4 regions of the Mesorhizobium sp. M1295 genome follow, and region 2 is predicted to be linked to each of the others. Evidence: riboswitches for the same ligand, from Rfam matches in the RefSeq annotation. Region 2 holds a riboswitch; each other region holds the start of a gene.
What was found. A riboswitch is a leader RNA that binds a small molecule or an ion and turns the genes downstream of it on or off. The one in region 2 is predicted to bind cobalamin.

Region 1 (3,199 bases), on a different contig from region 2:
TGCGGCTTCGTCACTTGGCGCTATCTGCCCAAATCGCTTTGATGTTCAAGCGCCGCATGCCGCTCGCGCACCCAGTTGTGGAAGCGGTGCAAATCATATTCCTCGGGCATCAGCACGCCGGCCTTATGGCGCATCGAGCGCAGGCCCTTCTGGTTGACCTCGCAGATATCAGCGTCTTCCTCCAGCACCTGGGTACCGAAGGCGACGATGTTGTCGATATCCGCAGCCGGATCGACGAGCGCTTCGGGCGAAAAAAGCCATTCGGCGGTGAGTTCGGTCTGCTCCGGCCCAAGCGGCACCAGCCGCACGGTCCTGACATAGTCGACATGGCCGACGACGAACATCGACGGCAAGTTGGTGGCATAGGTCTGCCCGGCAGCACGCTCGGCCGGCGTCAGGCTCGAAAAGACCGAGCCGTGGACGCGCCCGTCGCGCGACCAGGTTTCGGCCCCGGCCCGCAAGCCGCCGGCAAATTCCGGCGCGTCATTGTCGGCGTGGCGCGCCCATTCGGGGTCGTCGTGCCGGCCCATCAGGCCGCGGCCATAGATCGGCACCAGCCGCGACAGGTCCTTGTGGACGCCAGGGCAGTGCAGGCACTCGTTGAAGTTCTCCCAAAATATCTTCCAGTTGCAGTTCATAACCTTGCGCAGCACATGGCCGCTCAGCAGCGTTTCCAGCGGCCAGTTGGCGAGGTTGCCGGATGCCGGATCGAAGGATGTTTCAGCCGAACCGGCAGCGTCTTGCGCGAGGTTGACTAAAACGAAACCGCGCCACACCGAAAGCGCGACGCGGTAGAGCGGATGATCGGCCTTGTCGAAACCGTCCGGCAGCGATTTCGACGGCACGCGCACCAGATCGCCGCGCAGCGAATAGGACCAGGCGTGGTAGGGGCAGGTGATGAGCCGCGCCTTCAGCCGTCCTTCGCTCTGCTGGCAAAGCTGCGAGCCGCGATGCCGGCAGGTGTTGTGAAAGGCGCGCAATTCGCCGGTCTCGTCGCGCAGCACGACGACCTCCTGCGTGCCTATGCGAAACGTCCTGAAAGCCAGCGGATGGGCAAGGTCGGCCTCGCGGCAGACCAGCAGCCAATTGCGATACCAGATGGCCTCGAGATCGCGCTGATAGCCTGCGATGTCCCAATAGGCCGATGACGGCAGCGTCGGCTCGGCCCGCGTCAGGCCGTTATAGGGACCGCGCTCATTCGGGCTGGGTTGCATGCCGGCTTCCTCCCCATCCGCCAGCCGACACCCGGCTGTGAGAATTGTCAATTGCGGCGCCGGCCGGCGAGCTTGGCGAGGCGGCGCATTCGCCACACGATCCGGCGGAATTTGGTTTGCCGGGCGCGGCGATTCTGCCTATAGTCGCTGATGTCGTCGGTTCCGTTTGGAACCAAGAGGGAATGCGGTGCGGGCGAAATTCTTGCCCAATGCCGTGGCTGCCCCCGCAACTGTGTGCGGTAGTCCTCTCCATATGCCACTGAAGATTTTCTTCGGGAAGGTGGGGAAGGGCGCTGATCCGCGAGCCAGGAGACCTGCCGGCGACAGGAAACTGACTTCTATGCCCTCGGGTGGAGGGCGAAAGGACAAGACATGAATACCGCTTCCGTCTCGCTCGGCGCTTCCGTCTCCTCGCAGTCGCGTTTCATGCAGCTGGCGCTTGCTGCATTCCTCGGCATTTTCGTCATGGGCTTTGTCGGCTTCTCGCACATCGATGCGGTCCACAATGCCGCCCACGACTATCGCCACTCGATGGGCTTTCCCTGCCACTGACAAGGGGCTGACATCATGACACTGTTTCGCAACGTCGTGTTCATCGCGGCGATCGCAGGGCTCGTGGCCGGCGTCGTTCTCGCCTGCATGCAGGCCTATGCCACGGTGCCGCTGATCCTGAAGGCGGAAGTCTACGAACAGGCCGGCGGCGGCCATGACCATGCCGCGGCACCTGCGGCACCGGTCGAAAACGCCGGGGGCACGATGGCTATAAGCAGCGCCGCGCCGGCACCGGCTGAAGCAATGGCTCCGGCGGAGGACGAAGGCTGGGCGCCGGCCGACGGTTTCGAACGTTTTGCCTTCAGCGTCGTTGCCAATATCGTCACCGGCATCGGCTTCGCGTTGGTCCTGGTTGCGGTTTCGGAGTTCGCCGGCGGCATCGGCAATTGGCGCCAGGGCCTGTTCTGGGGGCTTGCCGGCTTTGCCGTGTTCACGCTGGCGCCGGGCCTCGGCCTGCCGCCGGAATTGCCGGCAATGCCGGCGGCCGACCTTGTCCAACGCCAGATCTGGTGGTGGGCAACGGTGGTGGCGACCGCCGCCGGTCTCGGCCTGCTCGCCTTCCGCAGATCGCTGCCGCTGGCGGTCCTTGCGGTGGCGTTGATGGTGGCGCCGCATATTGTCGGCGCGCCGCAGCCCGACAGCTTCGAGACGACAATCCCGGAAGGCCTGCATCATCAGTTCGTGGTGGCGGTGACGCTGACCAATCTGGTGTTCTGGCTGGTGCTCGGCGCGGTCGTCGGCGTGGTGCGCGGCCGCTTCACCGGCACGGCGACCAGCCTGCGCGACAGCTTTGCCTGACCGCGCTGCCGGGGCGCTGACCCTGATCATCGGCGGTGCGCGCTCCGGCAAGAGCGTGCATGCCGAGAGGCTGGTGAGTGCCTGTCCGGCGCCATGGAGCTATATCGCGACGGCGCAAGCCTATGACGAGGAGATGCGCGAACGGATCGCGCTGCACCGCTCGCGCCGCAGCGCCGGCTGGACGACCATCGAGGCGCCGCTCGACCTTGCCGGCGCGATCGAGGCACTGCCTGACGGCCAGCCGGTGCTGATCGATTGCCTGACGCTGTGGCTGACCAACCATATGCTGGCCGAACATGATGTCGAGGCCGAATGCCGAAGGCTGGCAGATGTGCTGTCGCGGCCGCGTGGACCCTGGTTCGTGGTGTCCAACGAGGTCGGCCAGGGCATCGTGCCGGAGAATGCGCTGGCAAGACGGTTTCGCGACGCGGCCGGCCGGTTGAACCAGGACGTTGCCGCCGTCGCTGACACCGTGCTTTTGATGGTGGCGGGGCTGCCGCTCAGGGTGAAATGACATGGCTGATACCGACCACATCGATCCCAAGGACGAGGAACGCCACCGCGCGAAGATGGCCAAGCGCAAGGCGGTGCAGGACGCCGAGGTTGCAGCCAAGACGGTCGAGAAAGGGCTGTTG
Region 2 (3,199 bases):
GTCGCGGTGATGGAGGTTCCAAGCGACCGTTATCACAGATTGACCGCGCCCGAGGAAGCTTAGAACCATCCACGAAGGGCGCATGTTACATCTCGACCTTGCGTGGTGCGTTTTCAGTACGAGATGACGTTAAGCGTAGGTAGTGGCAGGTAAGAGTGCTCGACCAGAAGCTCAACTGCCTCCTCAATATCGCTGCCGATGTGCCGCAGGACACGTCCACGGGAGCGTGGATAGGCGTGAAGTTCCTGCACTCCACGGTCCGCTCTCCCATCGCCGGTGTGTGCCCGACGCCATCTTGTGGACGAGCTTGGCCGCCTGCACCCGGTTGTATTCCGGCTTGCGGTCCGCCTGGGCGGTCCGCCGCGATGGCTATCTCCATGTCAATCGGCGCCGAACGTTGACTGCCCGCTGCTTTTGATGAATTTGGCGAGGTCCCGCGCATAATCACTCTTGGTCTTCTCCTTGAGGCCCTGTGTCGCGAACTTGTGGTCCAGCAGGGCAAACAGGTCCAAGTCCCCTTCCGCCTGTGGCGCTGGCTTGCCCTCACCGCCCTCGGCTTCCCAATTGGGGACCGCTTCTGCGCGCTGCACCGTGGCGATTGTCCGCCCAAGACGCATCACAAGATCGAACGCCAAACCGTGCGCGTGCACGACGATTTGCCGCTCAGGCCTCATTTGGACAGGACTTGAGCTGGCCCGGTGGTTTGAGCCGGGTTACCTTGAGCCGGTGGGCTGCGAACAAGCAGTTCGAGACATTGGCCTCGATCACTTCGCAACACGCCGCTGCGCCTGGCCTCGGTGTGCTCCCCCCGAAATCGTTGTGTCATATCACCGAGGGCATCACGGCCAACAGCTTCCACATGGGCAACAGCCTCGCCATTGAGCCGAATATGGTCGCGAGCAGATCACCAAGCGGTCGGAACCTCGGAGCCGAAGTTCGACGCCGAGGTGGTTCGCATGATGCGCTAAGCAGCACCACGGCGCTTGCCGGTATGTTTGCTGCCGGCAGCCGACGAACTCCTATCCTCCTGGACAAGGGCGCCGTGCGTCATCGCTTTGATTTACCGGCCGCTCAAGGCTTCCACAGTTTTCGCTTTCGAGGCGACCTTTGGAACATGCCAACGGAAATTTAACATAACGACATAAACATTTCTTTATGCGGCGTTGACAAAGAAGCGAACTGCTGTAATTGTCTCCCGCGTCGTGGTTCTCCGTACGGCGCTGCCGCAGCGGAGCTAAGAGGGAAGCCGGTGCGATGCCGGCGCTGCCCCCGCAACTGTTAGCGGCGAGCCAACCCCACTCATGTCACTGAGGCGAATAGCCTTGGGAAGACGGGTAGAGGCTATGACCCCGCGAGCCAGGAGACCTGCCACGGCGAATTACGTCCACGGGCGGGGTGTCTCGGTGGCCGCTGCAGCCTGGCGTTCGTGCCGGCCTGCTAGCGCCTTCCTTGTCACCGACGCCCCAACCATCGGGGTCTGGCATGACTGTCTCTCAGCAAATTCCTGTAGCAACGCTCGGCGTGCCCCGCTTCGGTCGTCGGCGAGAACTGAAATTCGCGCTTGAAAGCTACTGGTCCGGAAAATCGTCCGCTGCCGACCTTCTCACGACCGCGAAGGCGCTCCGTGCCGCTAGCTGGGAGGAGCAGCACGATCGCGGCGTGTCGAAAATCCCGTCGAACGACTTCTCGCTCTACGACCATGTGCTCGACACCGCAGCCATGGTCGGCGCCGTTCCATCCCGTTACGGCTGGAATAGCGGCGAGGTTCCACTTGACATCTACTTCGCAATGGCGCGGGGCAACCAGGGTCAGACGGAGGATTGTCGACACGCTGGTCACCAGCAGGCGGCTCATCGGTCTGATGTAACCGCGATGGAAATGACCAAGTGGTTTGACACCAACTATCACTACATTGTGCCGGAACTCAACGATGATCAGACGTTCGCCCTCTCGTCGACGAAACCGGTCGATTACTTCATCGAGGCTAAAGCTCTCGGCGTTCACACACGCCCAGTCATCCTTGGACCGATCACCTTCCTCAAGCTGGCGAAATCGCCTGCCGAAGGATTCGATCCCATCGCGCTCCTGCCGCGGCTGCTGCCCGTCTACGAGCAACTCCTGCAGAGGCTGAAGCTGTCTGGAGCCGACTGGGTGCAGATCGATGAGCCAGCGCTTGTCCTCGATCTGAACCTGAACGAACGAGCTGCGTTCGAATTCGCCTATGGCCAGCTGTCGAAAGCCGCGCCCGAGCTGAAGATCATGCTGGCTACCTATTTCGGGCCGCTGGGAGACAATCTCGAAACCGCGGTTTCTCTGCCCCTGGCCGGGCTGCATATTGATCTCGTGCGCGCTCCCGAGCAGCTGGAAACGGTGGGTCGGCTCGCACCGAAGGATCTGGTGCTCTCGCTTGGCTTGATCGATGGCCGCAACGTCTGGCGTGCGAACCTGCCCGCCATTCTCGACCGCATCAAACCGATCGTCGCCGGCTGGCCCTTGGACCGCGTCGAGATCGCGCCTTCTTGCTCGATGCTGCATGTGCCGATCGACCTCCGCATGGAGACGGAACTCGACGCGGACATCAGGTCGTGGCTCGCCTTCGCGGCCCAGAAGACCGACGAGTTGGTGTTGCTTGCCCGGGCCCTGTCCCAAGGCAGGGATGCGGTGGCAGGCGCGTTGAAAGCGTCTGCCGAGGCTGCCGCCACTCGCGTGACATCCACGAAGATCCATGACCCGCTGGTTGAGGGGCGGATCGCCAGCATTGACGACAGCATGAAGCGACGAGAGAGCGCTTTTGCCGAGCGCTCCAGAGTCCAGGCCGGCACGCTCGGGCTGCCGCCGTTCCCGACGACGACCATCGGGTCCTTCCCGCAGACGCCGCAGGTACGCAGGGCGCGGGCCGCTCATGCGAAGGACCAGCTGAGCTATGTCGACTACGAGACCTTCCTGAAGAAGGAGATCGAGGCTGCAATTCGCTGGCAGGAAGAGATCGGGCTGGACGTGCTGGTGCACGGTGAGTTCGAACGAAACGACATGGTACAGCATTTCGGCGAGCAGCTGTCCGGCTTCGCCTTCACCCAGCATGCCTGGGTGCAGAGCTATGGGTCGCGTTACGTGCGCCCCCCCATCATCTTCGGCGACGTATCGAGGCCCAATCCGATGACGCTGCGCTGGTGGCAGTTCGCCCAGTCGCTTACGGAAA
Region 3 (3,199 bases), on a different contig from region 2:
TATCGCGAGGTCGCTGAACGAGGCCCGATCGCGGCGTCGGCTTTCGAAGGCCAGAAGGGCTCGGGCGGCTGGTGGGGCTGGAGCCATGCCAAGCATGCCTTCGAATGGCTGTTCTGGGCGGGCCGCATCACCACGGCGCACCGGCGTGGTTTCGAGCGGTTCTACGATCTGCCGGAGCGCGTGCTGCCGCCAACGGTACTCGCTTTGCCAGTTCCGTCCCCCGCGGACGCCCACCGCGAACTGCTGCGCATCTCCGCCCGCGCCCATGGCGTCGCCACGGCGGGCGATCTGCGCGACTATTTCCGCCTCTCGCCCGCCGACATCAAGGGCCGCATCGAGGAACTGGTCGAGGCTGGCGACCTGTTGCCGGTGAGCGTCGAAGGCTGGAGCAAAACAGCCTATCTCCACAAGGACGCCCGTTTGCCGCGCAGGATCGAGGCGCGCGCCTTGCTTGCGCCGTTCGATCCCGTCGTCTTCGAGCGGTCGCGCACCGAGCGGTTGTTCGACTTCCACTACCGCATCGAGATCTACACGCCGGCCGAAAAGCGCCAGTATGGCTATTATGTGCTGCCGTTCCTGCTCGGCGACAGCATCGTCGGGCGCGTCGACCTCAGGGCCGACCGCCCGGCCGGCGTATTGCGCGTCCATGCCGCCTATTCGGAGCCCGGCGCCCCGCCGCAAACTGCCGCCGCCCTTTTCGAGGAATTGAAGCAGATGCAGGGTTGGCTCGGGCTCGAGCGCATCGAGGTGACGGCTGCCGGCGACCTCGGCCAGCCGCTCGCAGATATCGCCGCGTCATAGACGTGCGTTGACACGACTGCCTTCACAAGCCTAAATCCGTTCCAGACGGTCCCCTGCCCGCAACGGCAAGGGCCAAGAGGGAATGCGGTGCGAAATCTCGATTTCAAATCCGCGGCTGTCCCCGCAACTGTAAGCGACGAGCCAAGGCCGAAAACCACTGGGATATTCCCGGGAAGGCGGCACCCAGGCGATGACCCGCGAGCCAGGAGACCTGCCGTCTAGGACATAAGAATCCGATCGCCTGGCGGGTTTTCCGGGCAAGGAGCCTGATTTGGAACGCGACAGCAGTTTTCCGGCTGAGACAGCGGATTTATTGTCCGGCTATGGTGATTCCCCGGCCGGCGTTACCGTCATCGTCTGCTCGTCCTGCCGTGACGAGACCGGTTCGGACGCTTATCCCCGCGCCGGCGAACTGCTCGCCGAGCACACGCGCCGCGCCGCTTCCAGCGAAAACATTAAAATCCGCACCGTCGAATGCCTCGGCAATTGCAAGCGCCGGCTCAGCGCCGCGATGCTGCGCGACGGCTGCTGGAGCTATGTCTTCGGCGACCTGACCACGACCAGCGGCACCGATCTGGTGACGGGGGCAAAGCTGTTCGCTACTTCGACGGACGGCCTCATTCCGTGGCGCGGCCGTCCCGATTGCCTGAAGCGCGGCTTGGTTGCCCGCATCCCTCCCCTCGACCTTTTGAAGGACTTGATATGACTTCCCCAGATTCGGCCGCCAACGTTTCGCGCGTCCCCTGCACCGTCGTCACCGGCTTTCTCGGCGCCGGCAAGACGACGCTGATCCGCCATTTGCTCGAAAACGCCAAAGGCAAGCGCCTGGCCATCATCGTCAACGAGTTCGGCGATATCGGCATCGACGGCGAGATCCTGAAGGGCTGCGGCATCGACACTTGCCCCGAGGAAAACATCGTCGAGCTGGCCAATGGCTGCATCTGCTGCACTGTCGCCGACGACTTTGTCCCCGCGCTCGACCAGATCCTGTCGCTGACGCCGAAGGTCGACCACATCCTGATCGAGACGTCCGGGCTGGCCCTGCCCAAGCCGCTGGTCCAGGCCTTCCAGTGGCCGTCGGTGAAAAGCCGCGTCACGGTCGATGGCGTCATCGCCGTCGTCGACGGGCCGGCGCTGGCTGATGGCCGCGTTGCCAACGACATGGACGCCCTGCAGGCGCAGCGCGCGCAGGACGAGACGCTCGACCATGACGATCCTGTCGAGGAGGTGTTCGAAGACCAGCTCGCTTGTGCCGACCTGATCATCCTGTCGAAGAGCGACCTGCTGGACGCAGCCGGCGCGGCGCGCGCCAATGCCGTCATCGGCAAGCATGTTGCGCGGGCGGTGAAGATCGTGCCGACCTCGCAAGGCAAGGTCGATCCGTCGGTGCTGCTCGGCCTTGGTCTCGCCGTCGAGGACGACATCGAGAACCGCAAGACCCATCACGACGACGAGCTCGACCACGAACATGACGACTTTGACTCGTTCGTCATCGACATTGCGTCGGTGTCCGACCCGGACGAGCTGGCACAACGCGTCGCCACGGCGGCGGAGGAAGAAAACGTATTGCGCGTCAAGGGTTTCGTCGACGTCGGCGGCAAGCCGATGCGGCTCTTGCTGCAGGCCGTCGGTCCGCGCGTCAACCACTATTACGACCGCGCCTGGACCGCTGAAGACGATCGCCGCTCGCGCCTCGTCGTCATCGGCCTGAAAGGGCTGAACCGCCCGGCGATCGAGCGTATCCTCGCCGGCTGATCCCAGGTACGAGCCGCGATGCACATCCTCACCACCACATCCGCCTCGCTCGACGATCTCGCCGAGCCTGTCGATCTCAGGCAAACGCCTGCGGATGTCGTGGCGCTGTCCTTCACCGACAGCGACCTCGCCGGGCTGGCGGCGGCGTGGAAGGCAGATGCGGACCGCCTGCCGTCAATGCGGCTCGCCGCCTTGCGCGACCTGCGCCACCCGATGTCCGTCGACCTCTGGATCGACAGCGTCGCCCGCCACGCCAAGGTCGTCCTGGTCCGCATCCTCGGCGGTTACGACTGGTGGCGCTACGGCTGCGACCAGCTTGCCGTTGTCGCGCGAAATCGCGGTATTAAGCTGGCGCTCCTACCGGGCGAGAGCCACGACGAGGATTTGCGGCTGATCGAAGGCTCGACGCTGCCGCGCCAGGAACTTGATGGTCTGCTCGACTATTTCCGCGAAGGTGGCCCGGCGAATATGACGGCGCTGGTGCAGAGGTTGGCAAGTCTCGCCGGATCGGGTGCGGCGGTCGCTGAACCTGTCAGCGTGCCAAAGGCGGGATTTTACGAGCCGGGACGCGGCGTTATAGAAAGAATGGACTTATCAAGCGTCGGCATTCCTTCGCGCCCCCCTCTGTCCTGCCGGACATCTC
Region 4 (3,199 bases), on a different contig from region 2:
GCATCGCGATGGCCTGACCGCCACGGACCTTGGGCGCGATCTCGGCCTCGATCCCGGTTATCTCAGCCGGCTGCTGAAGAAATTCGAGGAACGTCATCTGGTCGAGCGCGCCACGATCGAGGCGGATGCAAGGCGTTCGTCGATCGCCCTGACCAAGGCCGGGCGGCAGGCTTTCGCGCCGCTGAACCAGGGCTCGCACGACCAGGTCGCGGCATTGCTCGACCGGCTTTCGGTTCCCGAACAGGACAGGCTGGTCAAGGCCATGCAGACGGTGCAGCGTCTGCTGGGCGCGACCGCCGAACCCAACATTCCCTACACGCTGCGGCCTCTGCAGGTCGGCGACATCGGCTGGATCATCCATCGCCAGGGCCTGCTCTACGCGCAGGAATATGGCTGGGACGAAACCTATGAGGCGCTGGTCGCTGAAATCCTCGGCACATTCGTCAAATCCTTCGATCCGAAATGGGAACGCAGCTGGATCGCCGAGCGGGAAGGCGAGGTCGTCGGCTCCGTCTTCGTCGTGCGCCAGTCGGACGCGGTGGCGAAATTGCGCCTGCTCTACGTCGAGCCCTCGGCGCGAGGTCTCGGCATCGGCAAGCGGCTGGTCGAGGAATGTATCGGCTTTTGCCGCGCCACGGGTTACAGGACACTGACGCTGTGGACCAACGACGTGCTCGCCGCCGCCCGCCACATCTATGAGTCTGTGGGCTTTAAATTGACCAACGAGGAGTGCCACCATTCCTTCGGCAGGGATCTGGTCGGCCAGAACTGGAACCTGGAACTGTAGCAGCGCTTCCGGCGCTTCGGCGTCGGCCTGCCGTGCCTCACCCTTTGATCGGTATCCAGATTTCCAGCCCGCCATTGCCGCTGCGCGGATCAAATTCGGGGCCGTAACGCTCGAATTCCGGCGCATCGGCGATCTCGTGCCCAGAGGCTGGCAGCCATTTGTTCCAGATCGTGTTGACCGTGCGGCGGATGGTCGAGATATGGTCACGATGGGCGAACACGCCGTATTTCTGCGCCGGCACGCGCACACGCCAAAACTCCCTCGGCAGGTCCGAAAAATCGGACACTTCGACGCCAGCGATGTAGTCGAAATTGCCGGCGTTGTCGCCGTTGACGCAGACGCCATAGGCGACGTCGCCGATCTCGCCAGGAATGTCCTTTTAAATGTAACGTTATTACATCACGAGGTCTATATGGCTCCTTCTGACAAGACTTATTGCGCTGTGATTGGCGGAAAACTAGGGTGGCTGACTGATGGTCCCCGAGTCGCAAGGCAAGGGGTGAAAAGGGAACACGGTGAGATCCTTTGGATCGAGGCCGTGGCTGCCCCCCGCAACTGTAAGCGGCGAGCAAAATCCGAAATGCCACTGGCCGGCAAGGCTGGGAAGGCAGGATGGCGCAAAGACCCGCGAGCCAGGAGACCTGCCATCAGCATGAGTTGACCGGACGGGGTGTGCCGGGAGGAAACGTGGACATCGGTCGTGTCGGCCGGTGCCTGGTAAGCGCGGTGAGCCTTTCGGTAGCGGCGGGCGACCGCCTCGCCATCATCGGCCCCAACGGCGCCGGCAAGACGACGCTGCTGCGCATGCTATGCGGTACGCTGCGGCCAAGCGCGGGAGATGTGAGATTTTCCGGACGCCGGCTGGAGAGGTTTTCGGCCGCCGAGCGGGCACTGCACATGGCGGTCGTTGGCCAGACCGATCAGCCTGATCCGCGGCTTGCCGTGATCGACTACGTCGAGCTTGGGCGCGTCCCGCATGCCGGCTTGCGTCGGTGGAGCGAGCAACGCGACATCGTCATTGAAGCACTTCGCAGAACCGGCCTGCTGCCGCTGCTCGGCCGCACGATCGGCTCGCTATCCGGTGGCGAGCGGCAACGCGCCCAGTTGGCGCGCGCCATCGCCCAGGAGCCCAAAATCCTGTTCCTCGATGAACCGACCAATCATCTCGATCCGCGCGCCCGCAGCGACCTTCTCGAACTCGTATCGCAGTTTGGCATGACCGTCGTGGCGGTGCTTCAATGATCTGTCGCTTGTCACGCCATTTGCCACCAGGGTCGCGGTGATGAACGAGGCCCGCCTGCAGGCACTTGCCAGTCCGCGCGAGGCGCTGACCAAGAAGTTGATCCGCGAGATTTTCGGCGTTGACGTGCTTTGGCTGCGCCATCCCACCGAAGACCGCGAACTCACGGTCTTCGACGTTCCGAACCGCGCCTCTTCACATCCCGATTTGACCAAGGAGCAACATCCGTGAAACGCCTCGTACTGTCTTTTGCCTCCCTCCTACTTGCCCAGACCGCCTTCGCTTTCCCGGTAACCGTTGATAGCTGCGGCACGCCGCTGACGTTCGACGCCGCGCCGAAGCGCGCCGTCATCCAAGATCTGAACATGGCGGAGATGGCCTTCGCGCTGGGGCTGCAACCATCGATCGTCGGCCTGACCGGCATCACCGGATGGTATAAGGTCGGTCCGGAATTCAAGGCCGAGCAGGGCGCGATCCCGGAACTCGCGCCGAAATACCCGACCCTCGAAAACCTCGTCGCCGTCGAGCCCGATTTCTTCTTCGCCGGCTGGTATTACGGCATGAAGCCTGGCGGCGAGGTGACGCCCGATACGCTGGCCCCGCACGGTATCAAGACGCTGGTGCCGACGGAAAGTTGCGTCCATCTCGACCAGAACCGCCCCGCAGCCTCGATGGACCTGCTCTATGGTGATGTCGAAAAGCTGGGCAAGATTTTTGGCAAGGAGGCGGAGGCGGGAAAGCTTGTTTCGAACTGGAAGGCGCAGCTCGCCGATATCACGGCAAAGATCGGCGACCGCACGGGAACGCGTGTGTTTCTTTACGACTCCGGCGAAGACAAACCCTTCACATCAGGCAAGTTCGCGATCCCCAGCGCCATGATCGCCGCAGCCGGCGGCGACAACATCATGGCCGACATGCCGACGAGCTGGGGCAATACGGATTGGGAGACGGTGGCGGCCCGCAATCCGCAATTTCTTATCCTGCTCGACTACCAGGACGGCGGCTACAGAAAACTGCTCGATTTCCTGAAAGCTCATCCGGCGATGAAGGAGACTGAGGCGGTCAAAAATGAGCACTTCATTGCGCTGCGCTATGCCGAACTGACGCCTGGGCCTGCCAACATCGAGGCGATCGGCAAGATCGCCAGGGCGATGCACCCGGAAGCTTTCTGA

Region 1: linked by a shared signal. The riboswitch ahead of NKH29_RS01415 (CbtB domain-containing protein) and the one ahead of metE (5-methyltetrahydropteroyltriglutamate--homocysteine S-methyltransferase) in region 2 are both predicted to bind cobalamin.
Region 3: linked by a shared signal. The riboswitch ahead of NKH29_RS01230 (DUF1636 family protein) and the one ahead of metE (5-methyltetrahydropteroyltriglutamate--homocysteine S-methyltransferase) in region 2 are both predicted to bind cobalamin.
Region 4: linked by a shared signal. The riboswitch ahead of NKH29_RS22275 (ABC transporter ATP-binding protein) and the one ahead of metE (5-methyltetrahydropteroyltriglutamate--homocysteine S-methyltransferase) in region 2 are both predicted to bind cobalamin.

Annotation. Positions count from the first base shown of each region.
Region 1 is NZ_JAMYLU010000001.1:296,394-299,592, forward strand. It holds gene NKH29_RS01405 (MFS transporter) at 1-42, shown strand, start outside; gene NKH29_RS01410 (aromatic ring-hydroxylating oxygenase subunit alpha) at 21-1,214, opposite strand; cobalamin riboswitch at 1,355-1,550, shown strand; gene NKH29_RS01415 (CbtB domain-containing protein) at 1,587-1,766, shown strand; gene NKH29_RS01420 (CbtA family protein) at 1,782-2,564, shown strand; gene cobU (bifunctional adenosylcobinamide kinase/adenosylcobinamide-phosphate guanylyltransferase) at 2,557-3,078, shown strand; gene cobO (cob(I)yrinic acid a,c-diamide adenosyltransferase) at 3,080-3,199, shown strand, end outside.
Region 2 is NZ_JAMYLU010000029.1:49,813-53,011, forward strand. It holds gene NKH29_RS28545 (helix-turn-helix transcriptional regulator) at 1-63, shown strand, start outside; gene NKH29_RS28550 (hypothetical protein) at 381-635, opposite strand; gene NKH29_RS28555 (hypothetical protein) at 686-1,132, shown strand; cobalamin riboswitch at 1,187-1,387, shown strand; gene metE (5-methyltetrahydropteroyltriglutamate--homocysteine S-methyltransferase) at 1,483-3,199, shown strand, end outside.
Region 3 is NZ_JAMYLU010000001.1:260,047-263,245, reverse strand. It holds gene NKH29_RS01235 (winged helix-turn-helix domain-containing protein) at 1-801, shown strand, start outside; cobalamin riboswitch at 831-1,034, shown strand; gene NKH29_RS01230 (DUF1636 family protein) at 1,073-1,507, shown strand; gene cobW (cobalamin biosynthesis protein CobW) at 1,504-2,556, shown strand; gene NKH29_RS01220 (cobaltochelatase subunit CobN) at 2,575-3,199, shown strand, end outside.
Region 4 is NZ_JAMYLU010000017.1:39,030-42,228, reverse strand. It holds gene NKH29_RS22285 (bifunctional helix-turn-helix transcriptional regulator/GNAT family N-acetyltransferase) at 1-787, shown strand, start outside; partial or broken gene NKH29_RS22280 (GyrI-like domain-containing protein) at 825-1,163, opposite strand; cobalamin riboswitch at 1,245-1,450, shown strand; gene NKH29_RS22275 (ABC transporter ATP-binding protein) at 1,475-2,029, shown strand; gene NKH29_RS22270 (hypothetical protein) at 2,070-2,258, shown strand; gene NKH29_RS22265 (ABC transporter substrate-binding protein) at 2,255-3,199, shown strand.